Regions from separate parts of the Rahnella selenatireducens genome, predicted to be linked through region 2. Evidence: predicted binding sites of a transcription regulator. Region 2 holds the regulator's gene; each other region holds the start of a gene.
The links. The regulator LexA, encoded in region 2, represses DNA repair genes until DNA is damaged. The targets are predictions, from matches to a motif close to TNCTGTATGTACATACAGNA.
Positions count from the first base shown of each region.

Region 1: the regulator LexA is predicted to act here: its motif matches at 5,112-5,131, upstream of ACLBVC_RS00320 (metal-dependent hydrolase).
Region 3: the regulator LexA is predicted to act here: its motif matches at 4,790-4,809, upstream of dinB (DNA polymerase IV).
Region 4: the regulator LexA is predicted to act here: its motif matches at 4,815-4,834, upstream of sulA (SOS-induced cell division inhibitor SulA).

Region 1 covers NZ_JBKEZJ010000001.1:62,758-70,261, reverse strand. Annotated here, with positions in the region: gene htpX (protease HtpX) at 1-395, shown strand, start outside; gene ACLBVC_RS00335 (MFS transporter) at 459-1,856, opposite strand; gene kdgR (DNA-binding transcriptional regulator KdgR) at 2,096-2,887, shown strand; gene ACLBVC_RS00325 (L-cystine transporter) at 2,963-4,354, opposite strand; gene ACLBVC_RS00320 (metal-dependent hydrolase) at 4,536-5,093, opposite strand; gene kduD (2-dehydro-3-deoxy-D-gluconate 5-dehydrogenase KduD) at 5,246-6,007, opposite strand; gene kduI (5-dehydro-4-deoxy-D-glucuronate isomerase) at 6,084-6,920, opposite strand; gene hxpB (hexitol phosphatase HxpB) at 7,224-7,504, opposite strand, start outside.
Region 2 covers NZ_JBKEZJ010000018.1:31,286-38,789, forward strand. Annotated here, with positions in the region: gene plsB (glycerol-3-phosphate 1-O-acyltransferase PlsB) at 1-1,547, opposite strand, end outside; gene ACLBVC_RS21690 (diacylglycerol kinase) at 1,686-2,054, shown strand; gene lexA (transcriptional repressor LexA) at 2,174-2,782, shown strand; gene ACLBVC_RS21700 (CsbD family protein) at 3,172-3,381, shown strand; gene zur (zinc uptake transcriptional repressor Zur) at 3,576-4,085, opposite strand; gene ACLBVC_RS21710 (ROK family protein) at 4,185-5,381, opposite strand; gene ACLBVC_RS21715 (DUF5107 domain-containing protein) at 5,491-7,504, shown strand, end outside.
Region 3 covers NZ_JBKEZJ010000013.1:10,409-17,912, reverse strand. Annotated here, with positions in the region: gene frsA (esterase FrsA) at 1-1,164, opposite strand, end outside; gene gpt (xanthine phosphoribosyltransferase) at 1,341-1,799, opposite strand; gene pepD (beta-Ala-His dipeptidase) at 2,217-3,677, shown strand; gene dinB (DNA polymerase IV) at 3,717-4,775, opposite strand; gene dpaA (peptidoglycan meso-diaminopimelic acid protein amidase) at 5,057-5,782, shown strand; gene ACLBVC_RS19125 (class II glutamine amidotransferase) at 5,753-6,520, opposite strand; gene lpcA (D-sedoheptulose 7-phosphate isomerase) at 6,547-7,128, opposite strand; gene fadE (acyl-CoA dehydrogenase FadE) at 7,397-7,504, shown strand, end outside.
Region 4 covers NZ_JBKEZJ010000009.1:41,660-49,163, reverse strand. Annotated here, with positions in the region: gene helD (DNA helicase IV) at 1-1,147, opposite strand, end outside; gene ACLBVC_RS15715 (YccF domain-containing protein) at 1,342-1,803, shown strand; gene yccS (YccS family putative transporter) at 1,839-3,980, shown strand; gene ACLBVC_RS15705 (TfoX/Sxy family DNA transformation protein) at 4,006-4,638, opposite strand; gene sulA (SOS-induced cell division inhibitor SulA) at 4,855-5,361, shown strand; gene ompA (porin OmpA) at 5,717-6,793, shown strand; gene matP (macrodomain Ter protein MatP) at 6,915-7,373, opposite strand.

The DNA of each region.
Region 1 (7,504 bases), on a different contig from region 2:
TTGTGATCTTCATTTCGCGACTGATTGCGCAGGTGGCTTCTGGTTTCCTTTCCGGCAACCGTGATGGCGAAGAAAGTAACGGCAATCCGATGATTTATTTTGCGGTGGCGACGGTGCTTGAGCTGGTGTTCGGTATTCTGGCGAGCATTATCACCATGTGGTTCTCGCGTCACCGTGAGTTCTACGCGGATGCCGGTTCGGCGAAACTGGTTGGGCGTGAAAAAATGATTGCTGCGTTGCAGCGTCTGAAAACCAGCCATGAACCGCAGGAAGCGGGCAGCATGATGGCGTTTTGTATCAACGGCAAATCGAAGTCTTTCAGTGAGCTGTTTATGTCTCACCCACCGCTGGACAAACGTATCGAAGCGCTGCGCAGCGGTCAGTACATCAAATAAACATCCGTTCGTTTAGATGTAGAGAAATGCCTGGCTTATGCCAGGCATTTTGCTTTCCGGAATTTATGGTTTAGAACCCTCAGCGGCTTTCTGGCTGCTGGTTTTTTGCGTCATTCTCATCAGACTGACCAGCGCGCCCGCGCCGGCGAGTGTCCCTGCCAGAATTAACGATGCATGCGTCCCGTGTGACGGAAACAGGTTAAACATCAGGGCAACCATTGCCGCACCGGTTGTCTGGCCTAAAAGTCGTGCCGTTCCCAGCAATCCGCTGGCGCCACCGCTGCGGTTACGCGGTGCGGAACTGATGATGGTGTGATTGTTCGGAGACTGGAATAAACCAAAGCCTGCACCGCACAATAACATGCGCCAGATGATATCAAGATGCGAAGGTTCTGGCGGCAGAAGTGAGAGCGAAAACAGCCCGAATGAAAAGACAATCAACCCGATACCGCCCAGCATCCCCGGATGGAAACGCTCTACCAGACGGCCCGCAATCGGTGCCATCACCATCGTTGCCAGCGGCCACGGCGTCAGTAGCAGGCCGGTATCTACAGAGTTCAGCCCCAGCGTATTTTGCAGGAAGAAGGGCAGCGAAACGAACGCCAGCATTTGGGCACTGAAAGAGCACAACGACGTGCCCAGCGACAGGCTGAAAATCGGGATGCGCAGCAAATCCACCGGCAGCAACGGGAAAGGTTTCGACAACTGACGGCGGACAAAGAACCAGCCAATAATCAGTAGCGCTATCACTTCGCCCAAAATCAGCAGATGGTTCAGACCCTGCGCGAAACCGCTGATTGCACTGATGAGCAGGCCAAAGGTCAGCGCGTTCATCACGCTGCTGGTGATATCAAAACGCTGCCCCTGACTGCGTGTTGAGTTGGCCGGAAGAAATTTCAGACCCAGAATCAGCGCGACAATACCAATCGGAACGTTAACTGCAAACAACCACTGCCATGACGCCACGGATAATATCCCCGCTGCAATCGTCGGCCCTGCAGCGGAAGATACAGCAACGATCAGCGCGTTAATCCCCACTCCCCGCCCAAGAAAACGTTGCGGATAAATAATACGTATCAGCGCGGTATTCACACTCATGATCGCCGCCGCCCCGAACCCCTGCAATACGCGCGCGACGGTCAGCGTCAGCAGCGAATCGGAAAGGGCGCAGAAGAGCGACGTAATGCTGAATACCAGCAGGCCGGTCTGATAGATGCGGCGATAGCCAAAAATATCCCCCAGAGACGCCAGAGAGAGCAGTGAAATAGTAATCGCCAATTGGTAGGCATTCACGACCCAGATTGAGGCCGCCGGGCTGGCATGAAAATCATTGGCAATAGTAGGCAAGGCGACATTCGCAATTGCGCCGTCCAGCACCGAAACGGTAATACCCAGAGCAATTGCGAGGATCGCACCGTAACGTTGTGGAACGGGAAGCCCGTCGTTGGGTGTAGGTGTCATGAGTTATGTCAGTGCGTAGTCATCAGAGAGGGGAATATTACTACGCTAATGAAGTTAAAGTGACAATTGTCACACGATGTAATGAATTTTTTACTGAACTCTCCGTTATGAAACTGGCTTAACAGTTCTTACATTCTCACGCATCGGGTTGATTGCTTATCGCCGATGCTTACCACTATAATAAAAACCACGTTCTATTTTTTTTGAAACAAAACTCACGCGAGCAGGTAATTCGTCCTATGGCTATCGCAGATCTTGATAAGCAACCCGATTCTGTTTCTTCCGTTCTGAAAGTTTTTGGCATTTTGCAGGCCCTGGGTGAAGAACGGGAGATTGGTATTACTGAACTTTCTCAGCGCGTTATGATGTCCAAAAGTACCGTCTATCGTTTTTTGCAGACGATGAAATCTTTAGGATACGTGGCGCAGGAAGGGGAATCTGAAAAGTATTCACTCACTTTGAAGTTATTCGAGTTAGGGGCGAAAGCGCTGCAAAATGTGGATCTGATCCGCAGTGCCGACATTCAGATGCGTGAACTGTCCCGTCTGACCCGCGAAACGATCCACCTTGGCGCGCTGGATGAAGACGGTATTGTCTATATTCATAAAATCGATTCGATGTACAACCTACGCATGCATTCGCGCATTGGTCGCCGCAATCCGCTGCACACTACCGCTATCGGTAAAGTGCTTCTGGCCTGGGGCGATAAAGCGGAAGTTAGCGCGTTGTTGCAGGAAATTGAGTTTACCCGCAGCACTGAAAACACCATTATGAATGCCGTTGATTTGCAGACTGCGCTTGATCAGGTGCGTGTGCAGGGTTACGGGGAAGATAACGAAGAGCAGGAACAGGGACTTCGTTGCATAGCGGTTCCCGTGTTTGACCGTTTTGGCGTGGTGATTGCCGGTCTGAGTATTTCGTTCCCTACTATCCGTTTCTCAGAAGAAAGCAAAGCGCACTACGTCGAAATGCTGCATACCGCCGCGCGCAACATCTCTGAGCAGATTGGTTTTCACGACTACCCGTTCTGAGTCTTTGGATAAATAACACAGATATAAAAAAACCGAAGCCATTGGCTTCGGTTTTTTGTTTTCAGTGAACCGGTATCAGCGATGAGCCAGTTCAGCGGTTTCTTCAGAATCCATCACCGCTTTGTCTGTCTGTTTTAGCAGCTGGCTGGTGATTGTCCCGGCAGTCATAGAACCACTTACGTTCAGGGCAGTACGACCCATATCAATCAGTGGCTCGACGGAGATCAACAGCGCGACCAGCGTGACCGGCAGGCCCATCGCCGGTAACACGATAAGTGCTGCGAAAGTCGCACCCCCGCCGACACCGGCAACACCGGCGGAACTCAGGGTGACAATCCCGACCAGCGTGGCAATCCAGACCGGATCAAACGGGTTGATGCCCACGGTTGGCGCAACCATGACGGCCAGCATTGTCGGATACAAACCGGCACAACCATTCTGGCCGATAGTGGCACCGAAGGATGCTGCGAAGCTGGCAATCGATTCAGGAATACCCAGACGACGAGTTTGCGCTTCCACGCTCAGCGGGATAGTGGCGGCGCTGGAACGGCTGGTGAACGCGAAGGTCAGCACCGGCCAGACTTTACGGAAGAATTTCGCCGGGTTAACGCCGGTGAAAGACAGCAGCACGGCATGAATCACGAACATAATACCCAGACCGAGGTAAGACGCCACCACGAAGCTGCCCAATTTGATGATGTCCTGAATGTTGGAACCGGCAACCACTTTGGTCATCAGTGCCAGAACGCCGTAAGGGGTCAGTTTCATGACCAGGCGAACCAGTTTCATCACCCAGGCCTGTAAGGTATCGATGAATGCCAGAACGCGCGGGCCTTTCTCTGCATCATCTTTAACCAGCTGAAGCGCCGCAACGCCAACAAAGGCGGCGAAAATCACCACGCTGATGATGGACGTCGGGCTTGCACCGGTGAGGTCAGCAAACGGGTTTTTAGGAATAAAGGAGAGAATAAGCTGTGGAACGCTCAGGTCAGCGACTTTGCCCACGTAATTGGACTGGATAGCGGTCAGTCGCGCGGTTTCCTGCGTTCCCTGTACCAGACCGTCTGCCGTCAGGCCGAACAGGCCGGTTACGAAAATCCCCACCAGAGAGGCGATAAGCGTTGTCAGCAGCAGAGTGCCAATGGTCAGAAAGCTGATTTTGCCCAGTGAAGAGGCATTATGTAATTTCGCCACTGCGCTCAGAATCGACACGAAGACCAGCGGCATCACAATCATTTGCAGCAGCTGAACGTACCCGTTCCCGACAATATTGAACCAGGTAATCGACGTTTTAAGAACCGGATCGTCAGAACCATAAATCAGTTGCAGTGCCAGGCCAAATACCACACCGAGAGCCAGACCTGCTAAAACTTTTTTTGCCAGACTCCATTGCTTATGGCGGGTTTGCGCCAGCAGCAAAAGGAGGGCAACGAAAACCACTACGTTAATCACGAGCGGAAAATTCATACCAGACTCCAAACTTATAATTTTTCAAACGGGTGTTCCCGAAAGGGACTGCACCATCCCATAGCATTGGGGTGAAGAATATCAGTTGGGTGTCCGATTATTTATATCCAAAAGGAATGCATTATAACTTTTCCTCCAAATTCGTATTGAAAATCGCCAGGTTGTCGGGTTTTCGTACGGTTCAGATGAAGAGTTTTAGAATATGGTTAAAAATGTCGGGATTGATTGCACCAATAATGGGCGTCCAGTCCGGCCAGAAAAGGGTTAATCCGACCAACAGCAGGCACAATGTTCGCTCCAGCTGATTACCTTTTTGGCTATTAATGAGGGGAAGACGGAAACGCCAGCGGCAAGGCCACAATAAAGGAACCCCGGCAGGCGTCAGCATATCGGCCAGAATATGGCTCAAATAGCCGATGATCATAGCGTGAAAGGCATCGATGGGGATCACCCAGTCGTGAGGGAAATGGGTGCGCAGAAGGAAAATTCCTCCGGCGACGGCAAGCAGGCTGTGCGTGAATCCACGGTGCCCGAAAGCCCGCGCGATCGGAGCAGAAATCCATTTCAGGCGCTGGCCAATCAGGGATTTGGGATGATCGATGTCGGGCAGCAGGCACGTGAGCAGGGACCCCGGAATAATATGCCACCAGTCACCGTGCGCCAGTTCCGGAGAAAGCTGTGCCTTTTTCGCAAATACTGCACAGGCAATTGAAAAAATGAGGTGGCCTTCCGCCGTCATGACGAGTCCGAACTGGATAACTGTTATTTTATCCAGTATAAGTGAAACTGTCACAATCTTGGAAGAGACACCCTGTAACTAATTGTCAACGGTATGATAAAAAAGGAAAAGGCGTATAAAAATACGCCTTTTCGCTGTCACTTATTGAACGGTTATCGTGCCAGCCATCCGCCATCAACGGCAATCGTATAGCCGTTAACGTAATCCGAGGCTTTCGACGCCAGAAACACCACGGGGCCCATGACGTCTTCCGGCAAACCCCAGCGTCCGGCGGGGATGCGATCAAGAATTTCTTTGCTGCGATCTCCGTCCGCACGAAGTTGTTCAGTGTTGTTAGTCGCCATATAGCCCGGCGCAATGGCATTAACATTGACGTCGTGTTTCGCCCACTCGTTTGCCATCAGCCGGGTGATGCCCATGACGGCACTTTTTGATGCCGTATAAGAAGGAACGCGAATGCCGCCCTGATAGGAAAGCATGGAAGCAATGTTAATAATCTTACCGCCGGTACCTTGTTTAATGAACTGCTTAGCCACAGCCTGAGACATGAAGAACAGCGTCTTGCTGTTCACTTTCATCACGTCGTCCCAGTTTTTCTCACTGAACTCGATAGCATCTTCCCGGCGAATGATACCGGCGTTGTTCACCAGAATATCGACATGGCCAAACTTACTGACCGCTTTTTCGATGAGTTCGGGAATGCCCGTAATGCTGCTCAGGTCAGCGCGAAGATCGAGAAACCGGCGACCGGTCGCCGTGATTTTTTCGGCTGTTTCGTTTGGCGCTGAAACGTTAATACCTACGATATCGCAACCAGCTTGCGCCAGTCCCAGCGCCATACCTTGGCCCAGTCCGGTGTTACAACCGGTCACGATTGCGACTTTGCCGCTTAATTCAAACGCATTGAGGATCATATTCAAAGTCTCTTTTGCACGGCACGTTCGCCATTAAAGGATGTTAGCTCTGCCGCCGAGCAGCAGAGCATAAGGGTTAGCGCAGTTCGCTGACTTTGACGTGATCCATGTCGTCAAATACCTGGTTTTCGCCGACCATTCCCCAGATGAAGGTATAGTTTTTCGTGCCTACACCGGAATGAATTGACCAGCTCGGCGAGATGACGGCCTGTTCGTTATGAACGAGTAAATGACGCGTTTCTTGTGGCTGCCCCATCATGTGAAATACGGCGGTTTCTTCTTCCATATTGAAGTAGAAATACACTTCCATACGGCGCTCATGGGTATGGCAAGGCATGGTGTTCCACAGGCTACCCTCTTCGAGTTTGGTTAATCCCATCGTCAGCTGGCAGGTTTCCAGTACGTCAGGCACGATAAATTTATTGATAGTCCGGCGGTTGCTGGTGGCTGCATCGCCAATAGTCTGTGGCGATGCTTCGGACAGCGTAATTTTTTTGTTGGGGAACGTCGTGTGCGCAGGGGCGCTGTTGTAGTAGAACTTGGCAGGTTTTACGGCATCAACGCTGCTGAATTCAACGTGCTTCGCGCCTTTGCCGACGTACAACGCTTCTTCATGACCAATCTCATAAGTTGTTCCGTCAACCACAATCAGCCCCGGTCCGCCGATGTTGATCACGCCCAGTTCGCGACGTTCGAGGAAGTAGCTCACACCGAGTTGCTTACCGACTTCATCACCTACCGAAACTGATTTTTCCGCGGGCATAACGCCGCCGACGATAATGCGGTCGATATGGCTGTAGGTCATGGTGTAGGTGTTTTTCTCGAAGATTTTCTCGATGAGAAATTCGCGGCGTAATTCTGCGGTATCCAGCGTTTTGGCGTGGTCGCTGTGAATGCTTTGACGAACTTGCATGTCGGTGCCTCTCATAGGATTGCAATGAAGAGGACTTGCCGGGCGAGTCTGACGGTTGCGTGGCAGTGACAGCGTACAGAAGCAGGAGAGCTCCCGGCTCGTCCTTGTTAAATGCAGCATAGGTTCATTGGCATATGAATTCAATAAAAATGAAATAACGTTTTATTTGTTTATGAGGCAGTTCAAGATTCGGGAAATTAAACGCAGGCCTGGAAAATGTGGCAGGGATAACCTGCAGTACGGCATGAAACAGGAGACGGCGCAGAAGCAGGGGCTCTGCGCCGGTTTGCCCGTGAAGATATCTCAGAGGATGTGTGCAGGCTCTAAAGCTTCAAGGGTCGCGAGCTTGGTGTCGGCCAGCGCCCAACGCGGATCTGCGTGATACTCACTGGCGGGAACAACAATCGAGCGCATGCGTGCGGCTTTCGTGGCAATCATTCCGTTAAAGGAATCTTCCAGCGTGACGCAGTTCAGCGGGTCAACCTGCAATTCACCAGCGGCGAGCAGATAAACTTCGGGATGCGGCTTACTATAAGGCAGTTTTTCTGCCGACGTGATCACCTGAAAATAGGATTGCAGGTTAA
Region 2 (7,504 bases):
TTGATGCGCACCATAATCTGTTCTGCCAGATCCTGAACCGTTGGCGTCAGCCAGCTCGGACGCTGCGCTTCGATAGGGTCGATCGCTTCACGCCAGGTTGGCACGTTCTGGTTCAGATACGTGGTCAGATGCAACGGTTCACCAAAGTTTACATAACCCTGACCAAGGTTACGCAGTTTGCGTAAACCGTTGAGCATCTGGGTCAGGCTTTCTTTCTCTTTGGTCGCTCCGCGCAACTCCTTGGCGTAAGTACCCACTTCCATCACGTGCTCGTAACCAATGTAAATCGGCACCAGAGTAATAGGACGGGAACCGCCGCGCAGCATGGCCTGAATGGTCATTGAGAGCGTACCGGTTTTCGGCTCCAGTAAACGCCCGGTGCGCGAACGTCCACCTTCAACAAAGTATTCGACCGAATAACCGCGGCTGAATAATTCGCCGAGGTATTCGCGAAACACTGTCGAATACAGTTTGTTGCCTTTGAACGTCCGGCGAATGAAGAATGCGCCCAGACGGCGGAAAATCGGACCTGCGGGCCAGAAATTCAGATTGATACCGGCCGCAATGTGCGGAGGCACCAGCCCCTGATGATAAAGCACATACGACAACAGCAGGTAATCCATGTGGCTGCGGTGGCAGGGCACATAAACGATTTCCTGTCCTTCGAGCGCAAGCTGACGCACACGCTCCGCGTTATTGACGTTGATGCCTTTATACAGGCGGTTCCACGTCCAGCTCAGCACGCGATCAGAAAGGCGCACGGCTTCATACGAGAAGTTAGCCGCAATCTCTTCCATCAGGGCGATGGCGTTTTGCTGGGCTTTTTCGTGTGAGATTTTCTTGCTGCGCGCTTCGTCCTCAATGGCTTTTTCAATCGCCTTGGATGCCAGCAGTTTATTGAACAAATCCTGGCGCGCCGGCAGACGTGGCCCGACCGCCGCCAGACGTTGGCGGGAGAAGTGCATACGCGCAACACGCGCCAACTTCTGGGCGATGGTTTTGTCGGTTCCGTGCTCGGTCGCCATATAACGCAGCGAAACGGTATTGGAGAAACGGACAAAACTGTCGCGGCCCAGCCACAGCACGGCGAAGAATTTCTGGATCCCATTCAGCACGCGCAGATGCGGCGTATCGTGGCCTTCGCGGCCTGGCGCACGGCCAAACATGACCGATACGGGCAGCATCTGAATGTCTAAATCCGGGTTATTACGGTGCAAATCCAGGTAATCGTGGAACAGCTTTACCGATTCCTGCTTGGGCGTGTAATAGGAGAAAACGCGCGGGCCTTCGGCAATAAACACATGGCTCGGCAGCAGCGTTCCGTCGATTTCCAGCGGAATAAGGGGATCAGGCAGATTTTGAGCCAGACACTGCGCACGCAATGTCAGCAAATCCGCTTTGGAGTTATAAGGCAATACGTACAGAATTGGCCGGGTCGGGTCTAAATGCAACTCGGTAACCGGATCTGAAGGTATGACCTTGCTCTTTACCAGCAATGAGAGTGGTAAATTCAATAATGTGTAATAAAGTCTACGCCAACCTGACATAAAAACGTGAAGCCTCTTGTTAGCCATTTCGCCGCAAGGATACCAGAAAGCTCAGACGAGATCTGTGGTGATGAGATACCATTAAACCGCTAAAATGCGCAAAACCCGCAGGATAATATTTCAAGGATCAGTAACAGAATGGCGAACCAAGTCACTGGATTTACCCGCATCTATAAAGCCGCAGGCTATTCCTGGAAAGGCCTCAAGGCCGCATGGCAAAACGAGGCTGCTTTTCGGCAGGAAGCCAGCGCTACTATCCCGCTAATTTTATTAAGTTTCTGGCTGGATGTGAGCAGCATAGAACGTATCTTGCTGATCGGCTCCGTCGTGCTGGTCTGTGTGACTGAATTGCTCAACAGTGCCATAGAATCTGCGATTGACCGCATCGGGCCTGAGTTTCACGTTCTGTCAGGCCGCGCTAAAGATATCGGTTCTGCCGCTGTACTGCTGACCATCATATTGGCGATTTTTGTCTGGGTCAGCATCTTTTGGCCGCGATGGTTCTGATTTGGAATCTGCATTCCAGGAATTGTCGTTATGCCCTGTTTTTATTCAATCTTAGGTTTTCATTGACCGTTTAGCTGTATATACTCACAGCTAGACTGTATAAACAACCAGGGGGCGGAATGAAAGCTTTAACGACCAGACAACAAGAGGTCTACGACCTTATTCGCGATCATATCTCCACCACCGGTATGCCACCGACCCGAGCAGAGATTGCGTCCCGTCTCGGGTTCCGTTCCCCGAACGCGGCGGAAGAACACCTGAAAGCGCTCGCGCGTAAAGGCGTTATTGAGATCGTTTCCGGTGCTTCGCGCGGTATTCGTCTGCTGATGGAAGAAGAAGAAGGTTTACCGCTGATTGGCCGTGTTGCTGCCGGTGAACCGCTGCTGGCTCAGCAGCACATCGAAGGACATTATCAGGTCGATCCGGCCATGTTTAAACCGAGTGCGGATTTCCTGCTGCGCGTCAGCGGGATGTCGATGCGTGATATCGGTATTCTGGATGGCGATCTGCTGGCAGTACACAAAACGCAGGATGTCCGTAATGGTCAGGTTGTCGTTGCACGTATTGATGATGAAGTCACGGTCAAGCGCCTGAAGAAACAGGGCAGCGTGGTTCAGTTGTTGCCTGAAAACAGCGAATTCCAGCCTATTGTGGTTGATTTGCGTGAACAGAATTTTAGCATTGAAGGTCTGGCTGTTGGCGTTATCCGCAACGGCGACTGGATCTAATCAGCGCTTAAGCACTACGTTGCAGGTGCGTTGGCCGCCTCTGACGCGCCTGTAAAATCAGTATCTCATCGTCCCGTTTTGGGGCGATGTTGTTTTAGGCATGACTCAGAAACTCTCCCGATAAAATCCTCTTTCTTACTGTTATCCGTTTCATTGCCTGTTCAAAGAAAATGCCGTGTTCGCTTCCTCTATGCCCTGAATTAGCGGCCTTTTTCAGTCAGACAGATTTCAATTCCACGTTATTTCCTGCTTTGGATTAATCCTAATAGTGGTTTTTATCCCTGTTTTGGGAAGACGAATCCGCATTCTCTACTAAGCTTTGAAGTGTTAAGGACGGGCTGCCAACAAACGTGCAGCTCTACAACCCAAGGTAACAGGAGATATTTATTATGAATAAGGACCAAGCCGACGGTAACTGGAAGCAGTTCAAAGGGAAAGTGAAAGAACAGTGGGGTAAGCTGACTGATGACGACCTGACAGTCGTTGAAGGTAAACGTGATCAGCTGGTAGGTAAGATTCAGGAGCGTTATGGCTATCAGAAGGATCAGGCCGAGAAAGAGCTCAAGGATTGGGAATCGAAAAACAAATATCACTGGTAACACGCGACTCCCCCTCGCGTATCAGTGACGTATCCTGAGTCATTGCTGCTCCTACCCGGAACACTTTCAGGATACGGGTACAAGGATGTACCCAACCTTCAATATCTTCCTTCAGCACCTTAAATTATCCGTTCAGCTGCGTGAAAACCCTTCCGCTTTAGGATTTTTAAAACCCATTCAAAAACAACTGTTTATCAACGTTTTTTCACAACAATGCTGTGGTCGTGTTCGCAATGATCGTGACTGTCGCAGGTTTCAACAACTTTGCATTCGGCACATAAGCCATGCGCTTCAACGACCGAATGACGCAACTCAAAACCGGATTCATGCGCCAGTTTCGCCAGACGTTCTTCAATGCCGTCAGTGGTTTTTTCCGTGACCAGCCCGCAGCGATCACAGATAAACAGCGCGGAAGTGTGGCTCGGCTCTTCGAAATGATGGCAAAGCACATAGCTGTTAGCCGATTCAACCCGATGAATAAACCCTTGTTCCAGCAGGAAATCAAGCGCCCGGTAAACCGTTGGCGGTTTGGCCTGTGGCTCGCTGACGCGCAGCAGATCCAGCAAATCATAGGCGCTGATTGCACCGGGTTGTTGCGCCATCAGTCGCAAAACTTCCAGCCGCTGCGGTGTAAGACGAACATTGCGTTGCTGGCAAAGTTCTTCAGCTTGTGAAAGTAATTTTTCTGGATTATTCAGGGTCATAGCAACATTCTCTGAGCGCAGATTGGGATAAATAGGCCACATCATGCAGCCATTCTTAATTTTATCATGCTTCAGCCAGATCGACGAATTATGCGCCGCTCAACCCGCCATACTTTCCAATGCCTTTTCCACATACAGATAGCCGATACCCATAATTTGCTGCTCGCGACTCAGCGTGCCGGGCGCGATGTGTGTCGCCAGCGTTTTAACGTGGTCGGTTCTGTCGAACGGGTTCAGTCCGCTCTGCACCCGCACGGCGTTGAGCCAGTCGTCGCCGAATCCGCAACTGCGGCCATACAGATAAATACGGTTAATGTTCAAAATATTGAGGAAGTTGTACAGGCTCAGCCCCAGCGCCCGCGCACCTTCCATCACCTGCGCGCAAAGTGCCGCGTCGCCCTGATGAAAGCGGTCAATCAGCTCCTGCGTGCCCGGTGTGCGTAGTGCCTGCGAAGGATTTTCTGCCGCGATAAGCTGGCGGGCTTTTTTCTTCAGCGCCGACAGCGAAGCCAGCGTTTCCAGGCAGCCGTAGCGGCCACAGGCGCAGCGGCTGCCCTGCGGATCGACAATCGTGTGCCCGAGTTGCCCGCTGCCGAACAGGCTGCCGCGATAAATCTGCTGATTGATCACGAAAGAAGATCCGATACCGTAATCGACGTTGATCACGCAAAAATCATGCTGTTCGTTCGCGTGCTGCCACTTCTCGGCCAGCGCCAGCATGATGCAGTCGTTATCCATCAGGATTTCGGTTTGCAACTTATCTTCAAGTAAATATTTAATCTCGATTTCGCCGGTCCACGGTGCCTGCGGCATGCGCTGAGATACGCCGGTGGTCGGGTTGACCTGGCCGTGGATCGCCAGCGCCAGCCGGATTTTGAGTCCGGGGAATTTCTTCCGATACCGATGAAAACAGGCCTCGATCTGCGCCAGCAGCGCTTCCGGCGTTTTGACCGCAATATCCGTCAGCTGATAATCACTCAACGGCAGAATCAGCCGGTTTACCAGAATACTCTCGATGCGATAAGGCGTGATGTTCATGCACAGGATCGTGCTGCCATCTGTGGCGACCTGATAACTGCCGCCGCCCAGCCCGCGGGAATGTAAATTCACCGGATTATGGGTGATCAGCCCGTTGTGTTGCAGATCATCAAGGATCTTGCTGATAGCCGGGATCGACAGATGTGAAAGTCGAGACAACATTGATTTACTTGTGTTTTTTTTCCGGTAAAGCAATGTCATCAGCACCTGTTTATTAAACTGACGTACCCGCGAATTGTTTAATCCTTCCATCGGCATTTACTAAACCCCGTTTACTGAATTGCGTGACCGTAGCGGATCCGCGCCTTTTGTACGTTGCGTAGACTCTCGAAATTGATATTTCGGTATGACGTATTGAGGACAAATCATGAGCGGAACAGTCAAAGTCTGGCAGGAAGCGGTGGATTTACCGACCTGGTTAACAGGGAAACAGGACACGCACCCGATGTTTCTGGCGCATCGCGTGTATCAGGGCTCGTCCGGCGCGGTCTATCCGTACGGCGTGACCGATACGCTGACCGGTGAGAAAGTCATGAAAACTTATCAGGCGCTGTATCTGGAAAATGATTACATCAAAATCATGCTGTTACCGGAACTTGGCGGGCGTGTACATCGCGCCTGGGACAAAGTAAAACAGCGCGATTTTGTGTATTACAACGAAGTCGTGAAACCGGCACTGGTCGGCTTGCTCGGGCCGTGGATTTCCGGCGGCATTGAATTTAACTGGCCGCAACATCACCGCCCGACCACTTTTATGCCGGTGGATTTCACGATTGCAGAGCAGGAGAACGGCGCGAAAACGGTCTGGATGGGTGAAGTTGAGCCGATGCGCGGTTTGCAGGTGATGACCGGTTTCACGGTGTATCCGGACAAAGCGCTGCTGGAAATCAGCGCCAAAATTTATAATGGCAACCCGACGCCGCGCCATTTCCTGTGGTGGGCGAACCCCGCAGTCACCGGCGGCGACGGTCATCAGAGCGTATTCCCGGCGGATGTCACTGCCGTTTTTGATCACGGCAAACGCGACGTCTCCTCATTCCCGATCGCCACCGGCACTTACTACAAAGTGGATTACTCCGCGGGCGTCGATATCTCGCGTTACAGAAACATTCCGGTGCCGACGTCATACATGGCGGATAAATCGGACTTCGACTTTGTCGGCGCGTATGACCACGATCAACAGGGCGGATTACTGCACATCGCCGACCATCATGTTTCACCGGGCAAAAAGCAGTGGACCTGGGGGAATTGCGATTTTGGCCGTGCGTGGGACAGAAATCTTACTGACAACAACGGGCCGTACATCGAACTGATGACCGGCGTCTTCACCGATAATCAGCCGGACTTCACCTGGCTGGATGCGTACGAAGAAAAATGTTTCGTGCAAAACTTCCTGCCTTACAGCGGGTTAGGTACGGTGCAAAATGCTTCTGAGCAGGCAGTAGTTAAGCTTGAACGTCACCGTGACACGCTCAAATGGGGCGTTTACGCCGTCAGTCCGTTACAGGTTGCACGACTGGAAATTGCCGGTGAAAAGAGCAGCGAACTTCTGTTCGAAGACGCTGTAAACCTGCAACCGGGCGAGGTGATTCAGGGCGAGTTGCACGGCGAATTCCCGGCGCGTCTGCGTTTACGCTTGCTGGATAAACAGGGCGCGGAATTGCTGACCTATCTGGAGCATCAGGCTGAAGAAATGCCGCTGCCCTCGCCGGCCACTGCGCCGTTGCCTGCGGCGGACATCACTTCTGCCGATGAAGCCTGGTTTATCGGCCAGCATCTTGAGCAGTATAACCACGCCAGTCAGGGCGCGGCGAAATACTACCGGCGCGGCGTGGCGCTCGACCCGCTGGATTATCGCTGCAATCTGGCGCTGGCGACGCTGGAGTACAACCGGGCGAATTTTTCTCAAGCTATCACTCTGGCGGATGCCGCACTGAGCCGTGCACACCGTCTGAATAAGAATCCGCAATGCGGCCTGGCGAGCCTGATCCGCGCCAGTGCGCTGGCACAAACCGACGATTTTGATGCCGCGTTTGACGGTTATTACCGTGCCGTGTGGAGCGGTAACGCCAAACCGGGCGGGTACTTCGGGCTGGCGCAGATTGCGACCCGCCGCCAGCGGTTCACTCAGGCGCTGAATTTCTGTGAGCAGGGGCTGGCGACGCAGGCTAATCATTACGGGCTGATTGGCCTGAAAGCTCTGTTGCTGTGCCTAAGCGGGCAGGATGCACGTCCATTTATCGACATGCATTTGCAGCAATATCCGCTTCACTACCTTCTGCATTTTTTACGTTATCACCTTGCGCCCGACACTGACGCTGCCGCTGAACTGCGCCGCGTTACCGGGCGTCGTGGCGAAAATGCCATGAATATCGCCATGC
Region 3 (7,504 bases), on a different contig from region 2:
AATCTTGCCTTCGGCGGAAGAATCCGCAATCAGCCTGGCTTCGCTCTTCGGGCTGAAGATATCGCTTTCCCAGTAGGCGGCGAGCATTGGCGTCGGTGTTCTACGCCCTAACAACCCCTGAGTTTTCAGAGAATATCGATTAAGTTCGGTTTTCAGCGCGGAATCCGACGCCGTCGACATTCCGATGCGGCTCGCCAGCACGTCCATGTACATATCCGGCACCTGTTCCTGACATTTCGGGTCGCTCAGCAGCGAATGCACCAGCGCGCCCAGCGTCGCCACAGCCCGCACGCGGCGCGGCTCGAGATACGCCAGCCGCACGGCGACGTTCGCCCCAAAGCGATAACCCAGCAGGCTGACGCGGCTCGCATCCACCCACGGCACATCAGAAAGCTGCATGAGAACCTGCTGATGCAGGAAGCTGGTGTCCTGCGTCAGTTTCCATTTTGAGGAAAAACCGATCGACGGCATGTCGATGGTGAGCATCGCAATGCCCATCGGCGCGAGATAAGAGCGGAACAGGCGCTGATGGTCACTTTGCAACGTGTCCAGACCGCCGCAAACCATAACCGTTGGGAACGGCGCTTTGCCTTCGTTCGGCAGATGCAGGAAGCCGGTGATCGGCGCACCGCCCGGGATTTTGAATTCCAGCTCTTTCAGATCATACGGTGAATGTTCGGAGGATTTCTCAAACGCTTTATTGGCCAGCGCTTCCGCCTGCTCCGCCAGCGTATCGCCTTTCAGATGCGGATAACCGGCAATGCTGTAAAGGTTAGCGGCTTTCAGCCAGTATTCGCTGGCAAGATTGGCGTCTTTTTCATCGGCGGCTTTTTGCTGCCACTGCATGGCCTGATTCGACCATTCATAAATCCAGTTACCGTTGCGATAGCCAATAACAGTATCAAGCAATAACGGGTCGCTATGTTCAGCCTGAGAAACGGCAATGCGCGAAAGCACTTCTTCCACTTCCAGCGGATCAACGCCGCGCCACATCCACATCAGACGGTTGATTGTCCGGTACCAACAATTCACGGTATCCCCTTCCAGCGCTGAGTGCATCGGCGGGTGCGTATTGTGATGATGAACGCGATGAACCAGTGTCGAAGTTTCCGGATATTTGAATGACGGTTTGAACAGTTTTTCCGTGAGATTGGCTGGAGCCATGATGCAAGGTCCTCCGTTAGCAAGCAGCTTTTCGCCCGCAGGCGAACGTTTCAGGCAGGGATTATAACCCGCCCACGTTGCGACAAGACAGGAGTGAGGTCAAGCGGAAAGGATTTCAAGTCAACAAAAGCAAAACGCCCGGCGATTAGCCAGGCGTTTTTATAAAGCAGAGAGGATCATTTTCCTACAAGAGGCGGTACAAACACCACGCCCATATCCCACGGCTGTTCAATCCAGGTATTCTGCGGGATGTCTACGACATAATCGTCAACCAGCGGCGCACCGGCAGGTTTAGCGAAGATGGTGATGAAATGCGCTTTCGGATACATCTCGCGGATTGCTTTTGCGGTGCCGCCGGTATCGACCAGATCGTCAATTACGATGAAACCTTCACCGTCGCCTTCTGCGCGTTTCAGCACTTGCATTTCGCGCTGATTGTCATGGTCGTAGCTGGAGATACATACGGTATCCACATGACGGATGCACAGTTCGCGAGCCAGTAACGCTGCCGGAACCAGACCGCCACGGCTGACGGCAATAATGCCTTTCCATTGTTCTGCCGGCAGCAGGCGTTTAGCCATTGTGCGGGCGTGGATTTGCAGCATGTCCCAGGTTACAACGTATTTTTCGCTCATAAAGGTATCCCAGCCAGTGAATTGACGGCTTCTAAAAATTTAAACCCTAAATAATTCGGATTGCAGGAAGGCGGCAAGTGAACGAATCCCGATGAGCTGACATAAGTCAGTGATTCGGGTGAGCGAACGCGGCCAACGCATCTGCAATTTGAAGTATGACGGGTGTATTCGGGGGAAAAAGGTTGCGCGAGATTATAGTGAGTCCGGTTCACAAAAACCAGCGATTATAGTACCGCCAGCCCGCAAAAAACCCGGATTTTCTCCCCGCGCCCGCGCACAGGTTAAGATTAAGTGATATTCTGTCAGGCCACTCGCCACACAGTCTGGCGGGGATTACTTAACCTTAAACCTACAGCATCTCAATCAGTTCCCCTGCAATTGGAGCCTGAATGAGCTGACTGTTACAGGAGACTTATAGTGTCTGAACTGTCTCAGCTTTTGCCACAACCGTTGTGGGATATTTTTGCCAAAGTATGTTCAATTCCGCACCCTTCTTATCATGAAGAAGCGCTGGCAAAACACATCGTTGAATGGGCTCAGGAAAAAGGTATCCACGCTGAGCGTGATGAAGTTGGCAACATTTTGCTGCGCAAACCGGCCACCAAAGGCATGGAAAACCGCAAAGCCGTTGCCCTGCAGGCTCACCTCGATATGGTGCCGCAGAAAAACAACGATACTGTTCATGATTTCACTAAAGATCCGATTCAGCCGTTCATCGAAGACGGTTGGGTAAAAGCCCGTGGCACCACGCTGGGCGCTGACAACGGTATCGGCCTGGCTTCTGCGCTGGCGGTTCTGGCTGATGACAGCGTAGAACACGGCCCGCTGGAAGTGCTGCTGACCATGACCGAGGAAACCGGCATGGCGGGCGCATTTGGCCTGCAACCGAATTGGTTACAGTCTGAAATTCTGATCAACACCGATTCTGAAACCGAAGGCGAAATCTACATGGGTTGCGCCGGCGGGATTGATTTTACCGCCACGCTGCCACTGAGTCGCGAAGCGGTTCCGGCCGGTTTCACCACGCTGAAACTGACGCTGAAAGGCCTGAAAGGCGGCCACTCCGGCGCGGATATCCACCTCGGTCTGGGCAATGCCAGCAAACTGCTGGTGCGCTTCCTGTCAGAACACGCCGATACCCTCGGCCTGCGCCTGCTGGATTTCACCGGCGGCACGCTGCGTAACGCCATTCCCCGCGAAGCCATCGCAACACTGGCGATTGCAGCCGATAAAGCAGACGCACTGAAAGCCGCTGCACAGGAATTCCTGGCAACGATTCAGTTCGAACTGTCTGCGGTTGAGAAGAAAATCGCTTTCGTCGTTGAAGCGGCAGAAAGCCCAGCGAAAGCGCTGAGCAAAGACAGCCAGTGCAAATTCATTGCACTGCTGAACGCGACGCCGAACGGCGTGATCCGCATGAGCGATGACGTTAAAGGCGTGGTAGAAACCTCCCTGAACGTCGGCGTTGTCACCATGAAAGATGACGAAGTGGCGATCAATAGCCTGATCCGTTCCCTTATCGACAGCGGCAAAGAATACGTCGTCAGCATGCTGAATTCGCTGAGCGAACTGGCAGGCGCGAAAAGCCTGGCAAAAGGTAGCTATCCTGGCTGGAAACCTGAGCCAAGCTCTCCGGTGATGACGCTGGTGCGTGAAACCTACGAAACGCTGTTCAGCAAAACCCCGAACATCATGGTGATCCACGCCGGTCTGGAATGCGGTCTGTTCAAAAAACCGTACCCGGACATGGACATGGTTTCCATCGGGCCAACCATCACCGGGCCACACTCGCCGGATGAGCAGGTTGAAATCGCCAGCGTTGAGCTGTACTGGAAACTGCTGACAGCACTGCTGAAAGCGATTCCTGAACGTAAGTAATTGTTTTAGCTCCTCCCCTTAAAAGGGGAGGAGCTACAGTCACTCCCACGGCAATAACAACTGCCGCTCTATCTGCGGATCCTGCAAGGTGACATGCAACCCGACCAGACGCACCCCCCGTCCGCCGCGCCGCTGTTCCCACGCTTCACGCGCCACTTTCAGTAAATCTTCTTTATTCAGCACCGGCCAGACGTGTTCCTGCGTGGTCTGCTGGAAATCATGGAATTTGAGTTTCACGCCCTGACGTGCGATGCGTAAATTCGGGCTGACACGGCTCAGGCGGGTTTGTAATTCAGGATATAACATTTCGATCAGCGCCACGCACTCTTCCCAGCTGTGGATATCTTCCGCCAGCGTGCGTTCAACACCGACCGATTTCCGCAACCGCTCGGCTGAAATTTCACGTTCGTCGATGCCCTGACAACGCTCCCAAAGCACGCGGCCAAATTTGCCGAACTGCTTAAGCAGCCTCGCTAAATCATAGCGCTGCACGTCGCCGCAGGTGATCAGCCCCTGCTCCTGCAATCGCTGGGCGGTGACTTTGCCGACACCGGGGATTTTACTCAGCGGCAGATCCAGTAAAAAAGCCTCAACTTTGTCTGGCGTAATCACAAACTGGCCATTGGGTTTATTCAGGTCTGAGGCAATTTTTGCCAGAAATTTGATAGGTGCAATGCCCGCCGAGGCCGTCAGATTAATTTCATCAAAAATCGCCTGACGGATTTCAGCGGCGATCAACGTTGCGGAGCCATTGCATTGGGTCGATTCTGAAACATCCAGATAAGCTTCGTCGAGTGACAGCGGTTCGATCAATGGCGTATAACGCGCAAAGATTTCGCGGATGTGGTTTGAGGCTTCTTTATACGCCTCCATTCTGCCGGGAATCACTTTCAGGTGCGGGCAAAGTTTGAGCGCCATTCCGGTCGGCATCGCACTGTGTACGCCGAATTTGCGTGCCGGGTAATTGGCGGTGCTGATGACGCCACGCCGGTCGCGGCTGCCACCGATGGCGATAGGAATGTCGCGCAGGGAAGGATCATCGCGCATCTCGACGGCCGCGAAAAAGCAGTCCATATCCACATGAATGATTTTACGCATAACCCTCCCCCAATGACTGTATAAGTATACAGTTGAATCAGGAGATTTCAAACACAGAAAATGACGGTTAATTTGGCTTAATTAATCACCATTAATGGCATCAGAAAGTATTTACATTTCCTGAAGCGAGAATTCAATATTTGGTGATTGCTAAAAAATTAATCAGTATTAATATGGCAACGTTTCAGACAGGCAGTACATTAGAAGAAAATCAGTGGCGGTCTTACAGGTAGTTCATCTGTAGACAAAATAATCAAAATTATTATCGAGCAGGACTTAGAATGATCAGAATCGCGCTGTTTCTTGCGATGCTCCTCAGTTTGCCTTTATTTACAGCAAATTACGCCGTGGCCAGCGAGGCTGTCCCGGTAAACGCGGCGCTTAAAAAACAATTGTTAGGTGCTCCCGTTTATATCCAGATTTTTAAACAAGAACGTAAACTCGAATTGTATGCGCAGCTCGACGGCGAATATCGTCTGATCGGCAGCTACGGCATCTGCGATTTTTCTGGCGGTTTAGGAAATAAACGTCGCGAAGGTGATTTTAAAAGCCCGGAAGGTTTCTACAACGTGGATATTCACCACCTGAAACCGGACAGCCGCTTTTATCGCGCCATCAACATCGGTTTCCCGAACGCCTATGACATCTCGCAGGGTTATTCCGGTAAGTATCTGATGATCCACGGCAACTGCAAATCTATCGGTTGCTATGCGATGACTGACGGTTATATGGATGAAATCTTCACCTACGTGCAGGCGGCCTTCCAGTTCGGCCAGCGCAACGTGCAGATCAGCATTTATCCGTTCAAGATGACCGATGCCAACATGCAGTCGCACAAAAACTCAAGCTACATCACGTTCTGGCGTCAGCTACAGCCGGGCTTTGCGTACTTTGAGAAACACCATCAGCCACCGAACGTCGTGGTGACTAACGGGCAATATGAAGTGCTGCAACCGTTGTCAAACATCCCGCTGCCTTCACAGCTGGCGTTCGCCCCGGTGAAATAATGCGAATTCACCTGGAGCAATTTTGTTCCAGGTTTCGTTTGCCGTCAGCGGTTGCGTGGCAATCACGGTGACGACATCATCCGGTGTCGTCTGCTGCTGAAAATCAATTTCAACATCCTGATCCAACAACGTTGCCTTTCCGAAAGGCGCCCGCCGCGTGATCCAGTGCAGATTGGTCGAACAATAGGCCATCACAAAATGCCCGTCCGATAACAGCATATTAAACACGCCCTTCTGCCGTAACTCATCCGCCAGCGACGCAATATACCGGAACACCGGCGGCCAGCTGGCCGGGCGGCGCGGATAACGCTGCGTAAGTTTATGCAACAACCAGCAAAATGCGTATTCACTGTCGGTTTGCCCGACCGGACGCAACGTGCCGGTATCCAGCTGGCGGTAACCGCGAAGCTGGCCATTGTGCGCGTAAGTCCAGTTATGGCCCCACAGTTCGCGGGTAAACGGATGGGTATTTTCCAGCGCCACTTCGCCACGGTTTGCCTGACGAATATGGGAAATCACCGCGCAGGATTTGATCGGGTATTCCTGAACTAGGCGGGCGATAGGCGAATTAAAACTCGGCATCGGATCTTTAAAAGTACGACAGCCATTCCCCTCGTAGAAGGTAATGCCCCAGCCGTCTTTATGCGGGCCAGTCCCGCCACCGCGCTGCACTAATCCACTGAAACTGAAGCAAATATCAGTTGGAACGTTAGCGCTCATCCCGAGCAATTCGCACATCTCCCGCCTCCTTTACAGCAAAGGCATTACGCCTTCGCCATCTCTTTTTCAATCAGAAGAATTAAAATATGGATCACTTTAATGTGGATTTCCTGCACGCGGTCAGCGAAGCCAAAGTGTGGCACGCGAATTTCCACGTCGGCAGAACCATCCATTTTACCGCCGTCTTTACCGGTCAGGGTAATGACTTTCATGCCTTTGGCGCGCGCGGCTTCAATCGCTTTGATCACGTTACCGGAATTGCCGGAAGTGGAGATGCCCAGCAGCACATCGCCTTTCTGACCCACGGCTTCCAGATAACGGGAGAAGATATATTCGTAACCGAAATCGTTGCCCACGCAGGAGATGTGGCTGACGTCAGAAATCGCAATCGCCGGGTAGCCCGGACGGTTTTCACGGTAGCGGCCGGTCAGTTCTTCTGCGAAATGCATGGCGTCACAGTGTGAACCGCCGTTACCGCAGGAAATCACTTTCCCGCCCGCCTTGAATGAATCGGCCAGCAGCACTGCTGCACGTTGAATAGACTCAATATTTGCCGGATCGCTGATGAATTTATTCAGCGTAGCAGCAGCTTCGTTCAGTTCAGTACGGATAATATCCTGGTACATAGCAGCCTCTTTTATGTCCATTTGCAGCCAGCTGTGGCTGGCCGATAGCAATAAAACTTTCCGCTGAGCAGTTTAACGGAAAGCCGAAACAGCGAGAAGCCAAGAAGCGGTAATGATTCTTATAGTTTCCGTTTTTGACGCTTCGTGCGGCCGGTTTGTGAGCTGCGTTGTAATTAGTATGTAAACACATTGATAAAGAAATGAGCATGAACTACAACCATTGTATCCCTACAACAGGTCAGACCTCCTACTACTCAGGAGCTTTACTATGATGGTTCTTAGCATTGTTGCATTTGTCGTGATCCTTGGTGTGTTGTTCTATCACAAGGTCAATCTTGCCTTTAGCAGCCTGATTTTACTGGCATTTACCGCTGTC
Region 4 (7,504 bases), on a different contig from region 2:
CTTTCACCTCTTCCGGCGCGCTTTCTATCATCTCGGCCTGACTTCCGCCGTGCATACGCATCAGACTCAGCCAGCGTTCAAGGCGGCTGCCCAGACGTTCGGCCAGCGATTTCTTTTTCCAGTAGTCCCCTTCCGGCACATCCCATTCCAGCTCATCAGTCATCCACTGCCGCCAGCCGCTGGCCTGCACTTTCTTGCCAGCACATTGTTCCTGCCAGGTTTTGATAAGCAAGCTGCGGCGCGCTTTAGCATCCGTTTCCAGTTTGCTGATTTTTGGCGCTTTCTTGCTACCTTCCTGAATAATCTGCAGGGCCAGCGCGTGAAACGTTTTGGCTTTGATCCCGTCGGTATGCAGGCGTTCTTTGATACGCGTGTTCATTTCATCCGCGGCCTGACGGCCAAACGCCAACAGAAGAATTTGCTCCGGCACTGCCTCCTGACGGCGCAGCAACCAGCCTGCGCGGGCCACCAGCACCGAGGTTTTACCGCTGCCGGCACCTGCCAGCACCAGAACAGCATCTTCGCCATTCACCACCGCGCGACACTGACTTTCATTTAGCGGAGAAACTTCGACGTTATCAAAGAATTCCTGATTTTCTGCAATCACCCGATCCGTCCAGGCCAGATTGCGTTTATCAACGCTGCGTTTGCCCTGCTCAAGCCAGCGTAAACAGGTGTGGTAATCCTCGCGGCAATTATCGAAATCATCAAGCCGTTCGACGGGAACAGGAATGGCGGAAAAAGCCTCGGTGATGTCATTTTGAACGTCAGCCACATCGGCGCTTTTAAACCACTTATCCTGCTCTTCAATATTTCTGATTTTTTCAATTTGCCCGTGCAGAACGCCCGCGCTGACGCCACTCATCTCCTCACTCCAGGCCTGCCAGATTTTGAGAAGGTGCTGATAAAAGCGCTGCGTTTCCTGCCATTCCGTACCGTGCAGGCGGACGACTTTTGCCTCGGGCAATTCAAATTCAAGCTCGCCCCAGACAATGCCGCGCTTACAGCGGATCTGGATAAGCTGATTAAAAGGGATCAGGTAGTGATGTTTGTCGCCGCTGACTTCTACGCCCGCATTAAGCAGACGCACCCGGTTATAGGGATGCTGCGCCAGATGTTTCCCGAAAGAGGTCGATTTCAATTCCATATCATCACACCGTTTTTTCTCTTTAATTCCTGACGGAAAAGTAATATTTGTTATTTTACATGCAAGTCGTTTTAGGAGTTTACCTTTGATATACAGAGGCGATCCACATTCCAAAACAGGGTAGAATAAGAAGGTGTTTCTTTTCAGTTAACCTGAAATTTTTCTAATTATTAATATCTTCGGGAAGAGTCGATATGCGCACTGTACTCAATATTCTTAACTTTGTTTTAGGCGGCTTCTTCACAACGCTCGCCTGGTTATTCGCCACTCTGGTGAGCATTGTGCTGATTTTCACCCTGCCGCTGACCCGCTCTTGCTGGGAAATCACCCGTCTTTCGCTGATGCCATTTGGCAACGAAGCGGTACATGTAGACGAATTATATCCGGAAAAACGTAACGCGCTGATGTCCGGTGGCGGTACCCTGCTGAATATCTTCTGGTTTATTTTCTTCGGCTGGTGGTTATGCTTGTCACACATTTTGGCCGGCATTGCTCAATGTATCAGCATTATCGGTATTCCGGTGGGTATCGCGAACTTTAAAATCGCGGCCATCGCACTCTGGCCAGTAGGACGAAGAGTGGTCTCCGTCGAACTGGCAAAACAAGTTCGTGAAGCCAATGCCAGCCGTCGGATAAAAAACGGACGCATTCGCTGATTTTTCATTCTTGAAGTTAACTGTGGGGTTTTTCCGTGCTTTCTATTGCACCGGGTTTGAGGCGTTATGCCTATAACAGCAATGTGCTTTACCACATCAGGATTTTCATTGCGCTGGCAGGTGCCGCCGCAATTCCCTGGTGGCTGGGGCAGATAACGCTGACCATCCCTCTGACGCTCGGTGTGGTGGCGGCCGCGCTGGCTGATCTGGACGATCGTCTGGCAGGTCGCTTACGCAATTTGTTGATCACCCTGGTCTGCTTCTTTATTGCTTCAGCGTCCATTGAACTGCTGTTTCCCTACCCCTGGTTATTCGCACCCGGGCTGATGATTTCAACCTGCGGTTTTATCCTGCTGGGTGCCCTGGGGCAGCGGTACGCCACGATTGCATTCGGTGCACTGCTCATCGCGATTTATACGATGCTCGGCACCAGTATGTATCACGTGTGGTATCAGCAGCCTCTGATCCTGCTCGCCGGTGCCATATGGTATAACCTGCTGACGCTGGCCGGACATATTATTTTCCCTATCCGGCCGCTTCAGGATCAGATTTCCCGCTGTTTCACGCAGCTGGCAGCTTATCTGGAAGCCAAAGCGACGCTTTTTGACCCCGATCAGGAAGATAATAATCAGCAACTGGTGGAGCTGGCCATGGCAAACGGCCAGCTGGTATCTACGCTGAACCAGACAAAAAATACGCTGCAAACCCGCCTGAAAGGCGACCGCGGACAAAAAGGTACGCGCCGCACGCTGCACTATTATTTTGTGGTGCAAGACATCCATGAGCGCGCCAGTTCGTCACATGTGAAATACCTCAAACTCAGCGAGCAGTTTCATCACAGCGATATCCTTTTCCGTTTCCAGCGTCTGATGAGTATGCAGGCTCGCGCCTGTTTGCAGCTTTCCCAGTGCATCCTGTATCGCCAGCAATATACGCATAACAGCCAGTTCGAGCGGGCGTTTTCCCGTCTTGAAGAAGCGCTGAAACGACTGGAATCTCAGGGTGAGCATCGTGAAATGCTCCAGGCCCTGCGTCATCTTTTGAGAAATCTGCACGCGATAGATGCACAGCTGGCAAACATCGAATCAGAGCAATCATTACCGGAAAATCAGGCAGGAAAAAGCCCGTTCGTCGACGATAAGCTCACCGGGCTGGATGATATCTGGCTGCGCATTTCCCGTCATTTTACGCCACAGTCCGTTCTGTTTCGCCATGCGGTGCGCATGTCGGTAGTGCTGTTTATCGGCTACGTATTTATACAGGTCAGCGGCCTGAGCCACGGTTACTGGATTTTGCTGACCAGCCTGTTTGTCTGCCAGCCAAACTACAGCGCAACCCGACGCAGGCTGGCGCTGAGGATTATTGGCACACTGGCCGGGATCGCGCTCGGCATTCCGATTTTGTACTTCGTGCCGTCGGTTGAAGGGCAAATGATCCTGATTGTGATCAGTGGATTATTGTTCTTTGCATTCCGCACAGTGCAATACGCGCAGGCAACGATGTTCATCACCCTGCTGGTATTGCTGTGCTTTAACTTATTGGGTGAAGGTTTTGAGATAGCCATTCCCCGAATCATTGATACGCTGATTGGTTGTGCGATTGCGTGGGCCGCCGTGACATATATCTGGCCTGACTGGAAATTCAGGCAGATTGATAAAGTCGTCAGCAAAACATTCGACGCCAATTGCCGTTATCTGGATGCAATTCTGGTGCAATACCATCAGGGCAAGGACAACAGTCTCGATTACCGTCTGGCACGTCGTGACGCGCATAACTGCGATGCGGAACTGGCGTCGGTAGTATCGAACATGAGTTCGGAGAAGAATAACGATCCTGCGACGCTGGAAGCGGCATTTCGTTTGCTGTGCCTGAATCACACAATGCTGAGTTACATATCAGCACTGGGTGCGCATCGTGAAAAACTCAGTGATACCGAAACCCTGAACCTGCTTGACGACGCAGCCTGCTGTGTTGATGGCGCATTACACCATTTGCCTTCTGAAGCCGGGCGAATACAAAAAGCACTTGAGCAACTCACGGCAAGGATTCAGATGCGGACACCCGATTCCGATAGCAAAGAGCAACTCGTCTTGCAGCAAATCGGATTGCTGGTGGCCCATCTTCCTGAGCTCACCAGTCTTAACAGTAAAATTCTGCCCGTTCAGAGCCATGATTGATGGCCCGACCAGAGGCCGGTAAAACTCAGTGCATCGTATCGGCAGGTTGTTCTTGCTGATGGTTAAACCACTGGGTCAATATGTCTCTGGACGCCATCGGCAAAGCAGCCTCATGAAATCCCAAAATGGCGCCTTCCAGCGCCATTAACAAATTTAGACCCAGGCTCTTTTTTTTCATAGCACAGAGCTTCAGGTAAGTTTTACATGCCCCCTGCGTACGCAGGTCTCCCGAGTTTGTTATCCCCACCTGCCACAGCAGTCTTTCCAGAGCCAGAGAGAGATTCGGTAAATCTTTAAGTCGCCCGGCTTCATTATTTTTGCGCACTTCAATTTCACGCAGCATTCCCTTAAGTGAATATTTGCCCAGCTTTCGTACGACATCCGGATCTTCCCACTGTGCCGGATTCACCTTGAAATAACGTAACCTCACATCCATTCCGCGCTTACGATAAATCAATCTTTCCATCTTCTTCCGACAAAAATGTGCTTCCGTTTCAGCACTGGCCCGCAGATATAAATCTCCATCTGAAACCAGTGCAAACATCGCCCCATCGGCAGATAAACTGAAGCCACCGAACTGGGTCCGAGTGCGGATTTTGCCCAGAGGAGCAAAAATTGCCATACACTCAAGCACTCTTTTTTTTGACTGATTTATCATTGCGTTATCCTTTTCATATTCATTCCTTACATCCAGTTTGAGTTACCCGTATAGCTAAAAGCAAAATACGCAATGTCAGTAGGCGCAACAAACATAAAATGCACTTGAAGGTTATTCCCTTCAAAATTTGCGAGATGTCTTGGAAAAATTGGGTTGATCTTTGTTCACCGCCAGAGTACTGTACATTCATACAGTAACCTACTGGGGTATATCACTATGCGCACTCAACATCTTATAAATCATCATTTTAGTCAGCCTGCTTTGCCCGTCGCTCATACACAGGTAAATTCGTCAGCGTCCTTGAATAATGGTCTGATCACTGAGTTCGTTTATAGTGCGAGCCAGCCAGCGTTTGCGCAGTTACTTCTGCCATTACTGCAACATTTAGGTATGCAATCACGCTGGTTGTTGTGGCTCACACCTCAGCAAAAAGTAAGCCGTCACTGGTTATCGCAGTCAGGTTTGCCAGTCGATAAAATGGTCCAGGTTAATCAGATCACCGCGATGTCGACGGTTGATGCGATGGAAAAAGCATTGCTGACCGGTAACTACAGTGTAGTGCTTGGGTGGTTGCCCGATTTGAATGATTCAGAAAGAGAAAGACTGCAAATTGCAGCGCGTCATGGAGGGTCATACGGGTTCATTATGAAGCCAACAAATGAACAGAATTCAGCTAGTGGACATCACTCCACCGTAAAAATTCACTCTTCTGTATACCATTAGTTCAAAATAGGAATGTTCCTACAAAAATAGTACGGAACTTAGTGATTTGTGCTGAAACCGGCTTCAAACCCAGTAAAAATGGGTATTCCGACCTCAGATTATCTCCAGTTTTTGTCAACAATTGGTCAAAGCCGTTAAGAAATGTGTACGTTTTTCCCTTTTTTTCCACGGTGTTAACACTTCAAGCTTGTAAGTTTCGCGCCACGTTGTAGACTTTACAACGCCAAGGTTGCTCTATAATGCCAACGTAAAGTGGCAAGTTCTTAATTGAAGCAAGAATCTTGGCGTAAGGATTTTAACCAAGGGCTTAAAGCTTAAAGCTCAATTGCCTATTTGGATGATAACGAGGCGCAAAATGAAAAAGACAGCTATCGCATTAGCAGTGGCACTGGCAGGTTTCGCTACCGTAGCGCAAGCCGCCCCTAAAGATAACACCTGGTATACCGGTGGTAAATTGGGCTGGTCCCAATACCATGACACTGGTTTCGCAAATGCTTACGAAGGTATCGGCAACGGCCCTACCCACGAAAGCCAACTGGGTGCAGGTGCGTTCTTGGGTTACCAAGCGAACCAATACCTGGGCTTTGAAATGGGATATGACTGGCTTGGCCGCATGCCTTCTAAAGGCAGCGTAAACAACGGCGCGTTCAAAGCACAGGGCGTTCAGCTGGCTGCTAAACTGAGCTACCCGCTGACTGACGATCTGGACCTGTACACCCGTCTGGGTGGTATGGTTTGGCGTGCAGATTCTAAAGGTGCCTTCGACAACGGTGCTGCTGGCCGCGTAAGCGACCACGACACTGGCGTTTCTCCACTGGCAGCAGTGGGTGTTGAATACGCAGTGACCAAAAACTGGGCTACCCGTCTGGATTACCAGTGGGTTAACAACATCGGCGACGCGCAGACTGTTGGCGCACGTCCAGACAACGGCATGCTGTCTGTAGGTGTTTCTTACCGTTTCGGTCAGGATGATGTTGCAGCACCAGTTGTTGCACCGGCTCCAGCTCCAGCTCCAGTTGTGGAAACTAAGAAATTCACTCTGAAGTCTGACGTTCTGTTCAACTTCAACAAAGCCACTCTGAAACCAGAAGGCCAACAGGCTCTGGATCAGCTGTACAGCCAGTTGAGTTCAATCGATCCTAAAGACGGTTCAGTTATCGTTCTGGGTTACACCGACCGTATCGGTTCAGAACAATACAACCAGAAACTGTCTGAGCAACGTGCACAGAGCGTAGTGGATTACCTGGTATCTAAAGGTATCCCTGCGAACAAAATCTCTGCACAAGGTCAAGGTAAATCTAACCCAGTTACTGGTTCTACCTGTGACTCCGTTAAAGGCCGTGCTGCTCTGATCGACTGCCTGGCACCAGACCGTCGTGTTGAAATCGAAGTTAAAGGCTACAAAGATACTGTTACTCAGCCACAGGCTTAATAACACTCTTTAGCTTTAACGACAGATATCAAAAACCCCGCTTCGGCGGGGTTTTTTTATGCTTTGAATTCAGCGAATGGAATACAGCGGTGAGGGTCTTCAGCCCAATTAAGAAAAAGGATCAGAGATCTTGTATACCGAGGATTTGCTGCAGGTCTTCTTTGAGTGAAGACATCTGGTTGGCGTATTTCTCTTTCCGTTCAGCGTCTTCAAGCAACTGAATGATGGTATCAGACAAGGTTGCGCCGCGGCGCTGTGCCAGCCCTGCCAGACGCTGCCAGACAAGGAATTCTAAATCGATGGATTTCTTACGGGTGTGCTGATGTTCGGCATTAAAATGACGTTTTCTGCGTGCACGAATAGTTTGTTTAAGACGATTTTCCAGCGCCGGATTCATATTATTTACAATCCAGTCCGCAACCTTAACAGGTTCATTTTCTAAACTGAGAAGTTGATTCACGGATTCCTGAGCGGCACTGTTTTCGAGATGGCGGGTGATACGCTCACCTTCCCGATGTTTTTTCACCAAATACTTCCATTTCCAACCGCTTTCAAGATTTTCCAGTTGCTGATATTTCATCGTGAACTCTTCGGTGACCACGTAACTTTACTAAGCATAACAGCTTTATCTCAATTTTCACCCCAAAAAACTCAGCATATACTGTCCATTTTTTGCGCACCTGTTCAGCAATGTGCACTAAGACCTATTCA